One region of the Stenotrophomonas sp. C3(2023) genome, then DNA from elsewhere that is predicted to be linked to it. Evidence: predicted binding sites of a transcription regulator. Region 1 holds the regulator's gene; the other holds the start of a gene.

Evidence for each region. The regulator FliA, encoded in region 1, starts transcription of late flagellar genes. The targets are predictions, from matches to a motif close to TAAAGTTTNNCNNNCNNNGGCCGATAA.
Region 2: the regulator FliA is predicted to act here: its motif matches at 2,469-2,495, upstream of RZA67_RS14800 (GGDEF domain-containing protein).

What each region holds. Positions count from the first base shown of each region.
Region 1 covers NZ_JAWJLO010000001.1:1,976,913-1,981,766, reverse strand. The annotation lists gene RZA67_RS08725 (chemotaxis protein CheA) at 1-700, opposite strand, end outside; gene RZA67_RS08720 (protein phosphatase CheZ) at 703-1,311, opposite strand; gene cheY (chemotaxis response regulator CheY) at 1,311-1,703, opposite strand; gene RZA67_RS08710 (RNA polymerase sigma factor FliA) at 1,725-2,468, opposite strand; gene RZA67_RS08705 (MinD/ParA family protein) at 2,465-3,352, opposite strand; gene RZA67_RS08700 (AAA family ATPase) at 3,339-4,854, opposite strand, start outside.
Region 2 covers NZ_JAWJLO010000001.1:3,335,803-3,340,656, reverse strand. The annotation lists gene RZA67_RS14805 (phosphoglycerol transferase I) at 1-896, shown strand, start outside; gene RZA67_RS14800 (GGDEF domain-containing protein) at 910-2,433, opposite strand; gene RZA67_RS14795 (NAD-dependent dehydratase) at 2,535-3,179, shown strand; gene RZA67_RS14790 (dihydrolipoamide acetyltransferase family protein) at 3,542-4,854, opposite strand, start outside.

The sequences.
Region 1 (4,854 bases):
GCACCGTGTGCTCGGCTTCGGCCAGCGGCTTGGCAGCGGGCTTGGCCGCAGGCCGGGCGGGAGCCCCTGCCGGGGGCGGCGGTGGCGGTGCCGTTGCGGCCGTCGTGACCACCGCCACCGCGCCGGGCGCGGCCCCACCGTGGAGCTGGTCCAGCAGGGCTTCGAATTCGTCTTCGCTGATCAGTCCGTCGTCGGCGGGTGCCGCCACCGCCGTCGGTGCCTTGCCACCATGCAGCTGGTCGAGCAGGGCTTCGAACTCGTCTTCACTGATCAGGTCCGAGACCGGGCCACTGGCGGCCGCCACGCTGGCGGGTGCCGGAGCGCCACCCACGTCGAACTGGGCGATAAGCTCCGGTGGCGCGTGGCCGGGCTCTTCGCCTGCCGAGACCGCGTCGAGCATGGCCTGCAGATAGTCCAGCGACTGCTGGCCGGCGTCGAAGTGATGGGCGGCCAGCACCGCCTTGCCCGAGCGGGCCAGGCCGAGCGTTTCCTCGGCGGCATGGCACAGCTCGACCATGGCGGTGATGCCGAGGAAGCCGGCGCCACCTTTGAGGGTGTGATACCCGCGGAACACCGCATTGAGCTGGTCGTTGTCCTCTGGCGACTGCTCCAGGGTGACCAGCTGCTCGCCCAGCCGATCGAGGATTTCCTGCGCCTCGATGATGAAGTCTGCTGCGATGTCGTCCGCGATTCCGCTCATGATTACAGTCCCAGATCCGAGAGAAGGTCGTCGGCGTCGTGCTGCGACACTGCGTGGCGATCGAGCCCGCGCACCACCGGTCCGGCCAGTTCCGGCCCGTTGCCATTGGCCTTCTCCGGCGGCAGGCCGAGCGCGCCAAAGCCCTCATGGACCCGGCGCACGATGCCCACGACACGTCGGATGATCTGCCCGGTCAGGTCCTGGTAGCTCTGGGTCAGGGCGATCTCGGTGAGGTTGTGGCGGATGCGCTCCAGCTGCGCGCCCTGGTCGACGTTGAGCCCACCGTCACGCAGCTGCTCGGTCAGACCACGGCATTCTTCGGCCAGGTCCAGGGTCCGATGGGTGGCCTGTTCGGTCATCGCCACCACATGGTCCAGACGTGCGCAGGCATCATCCAGCTCGCCGGCCTCGCTGGGCAGCGACGGCAGTTCGCCCAGCGCCTGGCCCAGTTCGCGGGCCAGTCGTGACAGCCCGGCCATCATCGGCTGGGTACGCAGGGCGGCCAACGCGTCGATCTGCTGACGCCAGGCGGCTTCGTCGCCGCTTTCCAGCGCCGCCAGCGCGTCCTGCAGGCGCTGCACCAACGCGGTCTTGTCCTGGATGCTGTCCATCAGGCGCTTGCCGCCAGCCGTTCGAAGATCTTGCCCAGCTTCTCTTCCAGGGTCTGCGCAGTGAACGGCTTGATGATGTAGCCGTTGACGCCGTTCTGGGCGGCTTCGATGATCTGCTCGCGCTTGGCTTCGGCGGTGACCATCAGCACCGGCAGCGTCTTGAGCTTGTCGTCGGCACGGATCGCCTTGAGCAGCTCGATGCCGGTCATCACCGGCATGTTCCAGTCGGTGACCACGAAGTCGAAGGACTGGCTCTGCAGCAGGGACAGCGCGGCATGCCCATCCTCGGCCTCGGCCGTGTTGGTGAAGCCCAGGTCGCCCAGCAGGTTCTTGACGATGCGGCGCATCGTCGAGAAGTCGTCGACGATCAGGATACGCATGTTCTTGTTCAAAGCTTGATTCCTCGGTTGTGCTTACTCTTCCAGACCGGCATCGACGGCCTCGAAGATTTTCAGGCGGCCACGCAGGCGCAGTACTGCCTGGCCATGGATCTGGCAGACCCGCGATTCGCTCACGCCGAGCACCGCGCCGATCTCCTTCAGGTTGAGCTCCTGCTCGTAATAGAGCGAGAGCACCAGTTGTTCGCGCTCGGGCAGCAGGCCGATGGCCTTGCCCAGCTCGCGGCCGAACTCGCCACGCTCGAGCACCTGCTGCGGGGTGGGGCCCCCTTGCGCCGCGGTGTCCAGCTCGCCCTGGTCTTCGATCCGTGACTCCAGGCTCAGCACCTGCCCGCGCGAGGCGTCTTCCATCAGCCGCATGTAGTCGGGCAGGGGCATGTCCATCGCGGCGGCGACCTCGGTGGCACTGGCGGCACGGCCGGTACTCTGTTCCAGCCGCCGGATGGTGGCAGCCGCATCGCGTGCGCGACGGTGCACCGAGCGCGGGACCCAGTCGCCGCGACGGATTTCATCGATCATCGAACCACGGATTCGGATCGAGGCGTAGGTCTCGAACGAGGCCCCCTGTTCGGCGTCGTAGCTGCGCGAGGCTTCTATCAGGCCCATCATGCCGGCCTGGATCAGGTCATCTACCTCCACGCTGGCGGGCAGGCGTGCCGCGAGGTGATGTGCGATACGCCGCACCAGGTCCGAATGCTGGGCAATGACCTCGTTGGCCGCCGTACGCTGGACTTCGCGGTACTGTGCGGCGCCTTTCATGCCACCACCCCGCGCTGCTTGAGAATGCGCTCGAGGAAGAACTCGACGCCCCCGCGCGGTTCGGTCGGGGCCTGCCAGCGTGCGGTGCGACGGGCGATCTCGTTGATCGCCAACGCCGACGGGCTCGACGGATAGGCCTTGACCACTGGCTGCTGCCGCTGCACCGACAGGCGCAACCAGTCGTCCTGCGGCACGCAGCCCAGATAGTTCAGCGAGACATCGGCCAGAAACTTGTCGCAGACCCGGGTCAGCTTTTCATACAGGACGCGGCCTTCATTGGGGTCGCGCACCATGTTGGCCACCACCTGGATGCGGTCCACCCCGCGCTCGCGCGAAAGCACCTTGATCAGCGCGTAGGCGTCGGTGATCGAGGCCGGCTCATCGCAGACCACCACCACGGTGTCCTGCGCAGCCTGGCAGAAGGTCAGCACGCCGTCGGTGATGCCGGCAGCGGTATCGACCACCATCACGTCCAGGTCGCGCTCCAGCTCGGAGAACACGTTGACCAGGCCGACATGCTCGGCCGGTGCAAGCTCGGCCATGTGCCGGCGCCCGGATGCGGCCGGTACCACCAGCAGGCCGTTGGGGCCTTCGATGATCACCTCTTCCAGTGTGCAGCGGCCGGCCACCAGATCGGCCAGAGTGAACTTCGGGTTGAGACCCAGAATGACGTCGATGTTGGCCAGGCCCAGATCAGCGTCCAGCAGCAGGGTGCGTTTGCCCATGCCGGCCAGCGCCACGGCCATGTTGGCCGAAACGTTCGTCTTACCCACACCGCCCTTGCCGCCGGTGACGGCGATGGTACGTACCGGCCCCAGCGGCTGGCTGCGGGTGGCCGACAAGGGGAAGGTGGTGGTCAGCTTGGCGTACTCACGCGACGGCATGGTTCAACTCCGGGTTGCAGGGCATATCGGCCGCGCGGCGCAAATCTTCAAGGCGAAGTACAAGATTGGCGGCGCTGGCCCGGTGCAGGTCTTCCGGCACGTCCTGGCCGTCGGTGACCCAGGTGATCGGCAGGCGGTGGTCCACGGCCACCGACAGCGCGGTGCCGAAGCGGCCGGTTTCGTCCAGCTTGCTCAGCACCACACCCTGCAGGTTGGCGGCGCTGAACCGGCGTACCACCTCGTCCATGTCGTTGAAGCTGGTGTTGGCCGGCAGCACCAGCAGCGTGCTGACCTTCGGCGCGGCCCGCAGCCACTGCAGCTGGGCGGCGAGGGTGCGGTCACGCGGGCCCAGTCCGGCGGTATCGATAAGCACCAGCTTGTAGTCCTTCAGACGCTCCAGCAGCTGGTCCAGGTCGGTGCCGCTGCTGGCCTCGTGCACGGCGATGCCGAGCTGGCGGCCGAAGCCGTAAAGCTGCTCGCGGGCGCCGATGCGTGCGGTATCGGTGGTGACCAGGGCAACATCGCGGGCAGCGTTGGCTTCGGCAAAGCGCGAGGCCAGCTTGGCAATGGTGGTGGTCTTGCCGGCACCGGTCGGCCCCACCAGCGCGATGACCCCGCCGGACTCCAGCGGATCGGCCGGTGTGATAGGCAGGCGCCGGGAGATCAGCCCCAGCATCAGGCCACGGCCACGGTGGGCCTCGGTTTCCAGCGGAATCTGCAGGGCGACGTCGCGGCTGATGCCAGCATCAAACCCGTACTCATCCATCAGATCCAGCGCCGCGGCACGCACCGCGCTGCCGCGCAGCCGTTCGTCGGTGAAGCGCTGCATCTCGCGCTCGATCACGGTACGCATGCCGGCCACTTCGTTGCGCAGACGACGCATCTCCTCGTCGTCGCGCTCGATCACGGTCAACACCGGTGCGGCGGCAGCCACGGGCAGCGATGCTGGCAGGACCTGTACCGGCGCCAGGGCAGCATCATTGGCCGCTCCTGCGCCGGCACTGGCCGCTCCTTCAACGGCGGTTGACGGTGCTGCGGCGCTGGGCAGCGGTGGCGGCAGGGGGCGCGCGTCGTTGCGGGGCAGCGCGGGCTGGTCATCGTTGACCACGAATACCGCCCGGTCCAGTGCGGGCGGCGGGACCGCAGGCGCTGCGTCGACAGCGGGTACCACGGCAGCAAACGCCTGCAGCGATGGCGACGGCGACGTTTCGTTGACGGCGGCGTGGGAGATCCCGGTCGCCGTTCCTGCACGGGCCAGAGTGGCGGCGAAGCCATCGCTGCCAGGACGCATCACGATCTCATCGGCGCTGTCCAAGGTGCGACCGGTGGCACCGACCGCCGCGCGGGCCAATGCAGCCACCGCCGAGGTGGTGGCGGCAACCGGTTCAGCCTCCACCGCGGTGGTGCGTCGTCGGGTCATCGCTGCGATCATCGCATCGGCCGCGCTGCGCGGACGGGCGGGCTTCGGCGGCGGGGCAAGGTCCTGGCGGCTCGCGTCCAGG
Region 2 (4,854 bases), 1.4 Mb from region 1:
GGCAGGAACAGCGCGAGAACCTTCTTCTTTTCCTGGGCGAGGGCATCGAGCCGCGCAGCCTGCAGGCCGAGCACGGCAGCACGCTGGACAGTGGCGCCACCCTGCTGAGCCTGCTCGACCCGGCCATCAATTCCATCGGCTTCGGTCGTTCGCTGCTGGACCCGCAGCGTGCCCCGAGCGCAAGTGTGGCCGCCACGCGCGACCATGGCCGCGACTACCCGCAGTACCTGTCATTTGCCCGCACGTTGTGGCTGGGCGAACCGACCCGGGATCTTCGCATCGATGAAGACAACCAGGTGGTGGTGGGCCTGCAGCATGTGCAGCCGCCGGTGCTGCTGGAATATGGCAAGGACTGGTCGCTGAAATCGGTCTATCTGGAGAACACCTCGCGGCAGTTCGAGCAGGCCGACGAAGACAGCACGCTGGCCTATGTCGACCGCTGCACGGCCTTCGAGGACGGCTCGGCCGACGGCGACTGGTGTGCGCTGCTGGTCAACCGGGACAGGGGCATCAAGCTGTACCGCGACGACCAGCTGCGTGGCGGCATCGCGGTGGATGCCCCGTTGGATGCCTTTGATGGCCCACGTCCCAGCGTGCGCCAGGCGCACATGATCACCGACAAGGGTCGCCGTACGCGGGCGGGGCAGTACATGCTGGAGCTGGTGGCCAGCACCCAGCCGCAGCGCGGCTTCTGGATCGAGGCGGTGTCGTCCAAGCGCAAGGTCGTGCTGGCCCAGCAGTGGGTGCAGCCCGATGCCAGTGGCCGCATCAACGTCAGCTTCGGACTTGACCACGAAGTGGATGACCTGGAGATCCGCGCCTGGTTGAACCACGCCGAGAAGCTGGCGGTGGATACCTTTGCGCTGGTGCCGTCGCGACGGCGCCCGCAGGGCTGAGCAGCGCGCTCGCTCAGCCGGCCTGCGCGCGGTTCTTGCCCTGGCGTTTGGCCGCATACAGGGCTTCGTCGGCGCGACGCAGCAGGTTGTCGACCGTATCGCCGGCCTGCCACTGGGCGAGCCCGGCGCTGAAATGCACCGCAACGCGCTGGTTCTGCACATCGAGCGCGCGCTGTGCCATCGAGCGCTGCAGGCGCTGCACCGTGGACATGCCATCGGCACCGGGCGTCTGCGGCATCACCAATACGAACTCATCGCCGCCGAGGCGGGCGATGCTGTCGCTGGCGCGCAGCAGCAGCTGGCACACGCCGACGAAATGCCGCAGCAGCGCGTCGCCACCTGCGTGGCCGTACGCGGTGTTGGCGGCGGCAAAGTCGTCCAGGTCGATCATCGCCACTGCCAGCGGACCCCCACCGCGCTCGGCACGGGCCAACTCCGAGTGCAGCAGTTCGTCCAGGCCGCGGCGGTTCAGGGCGCCGGTCAGCGGATCGGTGCGGACCTGGTCGGCCACGTCGCGCAGCTCCTGCTCCAGCTCGGCGATGCGCTGTTCGGCCTTCTCCACCTCCAGCCGCGCGGTGGCCAGATGATCACGGGCCTGGGCGGCCTGCGCCTGCACCTTGCCGGTGTCGTGCAGCACGTTCTGCAGCAGGCCGTTGAGGTCGGCGATGCTGCGCGCCTCGCGCAGTGCAAGGGCGTAGCTGCTGATGCGGTCGTGGTACTCGCCGGTGCTGGTGGCCATGCCATCCATGCGCTCGACGAACTCACCCATCAACCCGCGCATGGCCTGCTTGGAATCGGCGATGCCCTGTTTGAGCAGGCCCTGCTTGTAGATCACTTCGCGCAGTTCGGCACGGGTGCGCTCGATGGCGACGCTGTCCAGCGGGCCGCTGAGCAGCTGGCGCACCGCGCCCACCTGGCCCTGCAGCCAGCTGCTGTCGTCGAGCAGCTCGCTGATGTTGTCCAGCAGCAGGTCGAACAGCCCCAGCAACAGGTCGTCGCGCTCCTGCCAGCCTTCGGCGCGCACGCCGACCTGGTGGCCGAGCTCGCGCAGTGCCTGTTCCAGTGCGTCCAGCGGCTGGCCCGGCTGCCAGTGCCGCCATTGCGCGGCCTGCTGCACGGCCTGGGCACCCAGCTCGGGATCATGGCGCAGCAGGCTGGCCACGGTAACCCCGAGCACCTGGCGCAGCTGCTCACGCAGGCGCAGGCTTTCCGGCTGCCCGTCGGGCGAATGCTGTTCGATGGTGCGGATGTACTTGTCGATCAGCTGGCGCATCGCCCGGCCGTAGCGCAGCCAGTCCTCGCTGGCCAGCGCCGACTGCAGCCGGTCGCCCATGTCACCGAGTTCACCGGGCAGGGTCGCCATGCCATCGGCAAAGGCGGCCAGCAGCGCCGGTGGCGTATCTGCATGGGCAAACAGCTGGTGTAGGCTCGCACCGCTGCCGGCCAGGGTGACCCGGTTGTCGCCGGCGGCCCGCACCGACGCCAGCGGCCCGAACTGGGTACCGGGGGCAGGCAGATCATCGCGGGGATCGGGCATGGGCACATCCTGGGCAGGCAGGTACTGGTGACAGCATATCGGCGCGATGCGCGGCAGCTTGAACCGCTACGATGGGCAAGGATGCCGCAGGAGAGGTCGCGATGCGTGTGATGCTGCTGGGAGCAAGCGGACTGGTCGGCCGTGCCGTCCTGGACCGGCTGCTGGAGGACCCCCGATGTACCGCAGTGGTGGCACCCGGCCGGCGCGGTCTGCCGGTAACTGCGCCGACGCTGGAGGTGCCGGTGCTGGCCTTTGATCGCCTGCCACAGCCGCCGCAGGTGCCTGCGTGGGCACGGGTGGATGCGGTGATCTGCGCGCTGGGGACGACGCTGGCGCAGGCCGGCAGCCGCGAGGCTTTCGAGCAGGTTGACCGCAGCTACCCGTTGGCGTTTGCCCGGCTGGCGCAGGCCGGCGGTGCCGATGTGTTCGTGTTGAACTCGGCCGCTGGCGCCGATGCGGGCTCGCGCCTGTTCTACAACCGGGTCAAGGGTGCGCTCGAACAGGATCTGCGCGATCTGGGCTTTGCCTCGCTGACGCTGGTGCGACCGGGGTTGATCGGGGGCCAGCGCAGCGAGCGCCGGCCCGCCGAGCGGTTGGGGCAGATCGTGCTGGGCCTCATCGGGCCGGTGCTGCCGCGCGGCTGGCGGATCAACCCGGCAGAGCGCATCGCCGAGGCGATGGTGGAAGCCGCACTGGCACCGCTGCCCGGCGAGCACATCGTGCCCGCGCACACCCTGGCCGGGTAGTGCCGGGCTCTGCGCGGCACAGGCCGCGCGATGGTAGGTGACGACCGTTGGTCGTCACGCTTTCAGCGGTGCCGCGCGAGTGACGACCAACGGTCGTCACCTACCGGTGCATCGCGGTCTGATTGAGGCGCCACCGGGCACGGGGACCCCGCTTTGGTAGGTGACGACCGTGGGTCGTCACGCTTCATCGGGGCGTGTGACGACCAACGGTCGTCACCTACCGGTGCATCGCGGTCCGATTGAAGCGCCGCCGGGCACGGGGCCCACGCGTTGGCAGGTGACGACCGTTGGTCGTCACGCTTCCAGGGGTGCCGCGCGAGTGACGACCAACGGTCGTCACCTACCGGGTGCCGCGCCCGGCTTTACCCCGCCAGGGCCAGGTCGTCCATCATCGCGCGCAGGAAGCGGGCGGCTTCGCCACCGGTGCAGGCGCGATGGTCGAAGGTCACCGACAGCGGGATCACCTTGTGCGCTTCCACGCCGCCCATCACCGGGGTCATCTGGTGACGGGCGCGGCCGGCACCGACGATGGCCACGCACGGCGGCACCACCACCGGCGTGGCATAACGGCCGGCGAACATGCCGAAATTGGACAGCGAGATGGTGTAACCACTTAGCTCCGAGGACGGCAGCGAACGCGCTTCCACCTGCTCGCGCAGACGGTTCACGCCCTCGCGTACACCGCGTGCATCGAGCATGTCGGCGTTGCGCAGGGCCGGCACGAACAGGCCGTCGTCGGTGTCCACCGCGATGCCTACATCCACATGCGCGTGCAGCGTGCGGGTCAGTGCCTCGCCGTCGAACCAGGCGTTCATCGCCGGTACCTTCTGGCAGGCGACCACGATCGCGCGTACCAGACGTGCGGTGACATCGTTGCCCGGCTGCCAGGCATGGATGTCGGCGTCATCGTTGAGCGTGGTGGGCACCACCTTGCTGTGCGCGTCGGCCATCACCCGCGCCATGTTGCGGCGCACGCCCTTGAGTGCTTCCGGCTGGCCCATCGCGGCCACACCCGGCGGCTGGGTGCGCATCGGCTTGCCACTTGCCGACAGCGGGGCACGTGCGCTCTGCTGCGTCACCGGCGCCACTGCTGCGGCTTGAGAGGCTGCCGGTGCGGCCGCTGCCGCGGCCCGCGGCGCTGCGCTGCCCGGCTTTGCGGTGCCTGCGGCGGCGGCCTGCTTGACGTCGGCCATGGTCACCGCGCCATCGGTACCAGTGGCGTGGACCAGCGCCAGATCGACACCGAGCTTGCGTGCCATCGCACGCACCGCCGGTACCGCCTTGACGCCTCCGACGGCCACCGCCTGCTCGGTATGCACGGTATTGGAGCTCTGCATCGCACCGACCACGGTGCCGGCATCGTCACGCTCGCCTTCGGCCTTGATCGAACCGCCTTCGTCGGAGGCCACCACCTTGTCCGGCTGGCCGGCAGCGGGCTGGCCGGTGCTCGGCGTTGCCGGTGCATGGCCGTGGCTGTGGCCGGTGTCCTGGCCATCAGCGCGCTGCGGCAGGGTCGGGTCGACCTCGAAGCTGGCCAGCACCGCACCGGTGGCGATGATGTCGCCGGCGGCGCCGGACAGCTTGAGTACCTTGCCGGAGACCGGCGAGGGCACTTCCACCACGGCCTTGGCGGTCTCCATCGAGACCAGCGGCTCATCGAGCTTGATGACATCGC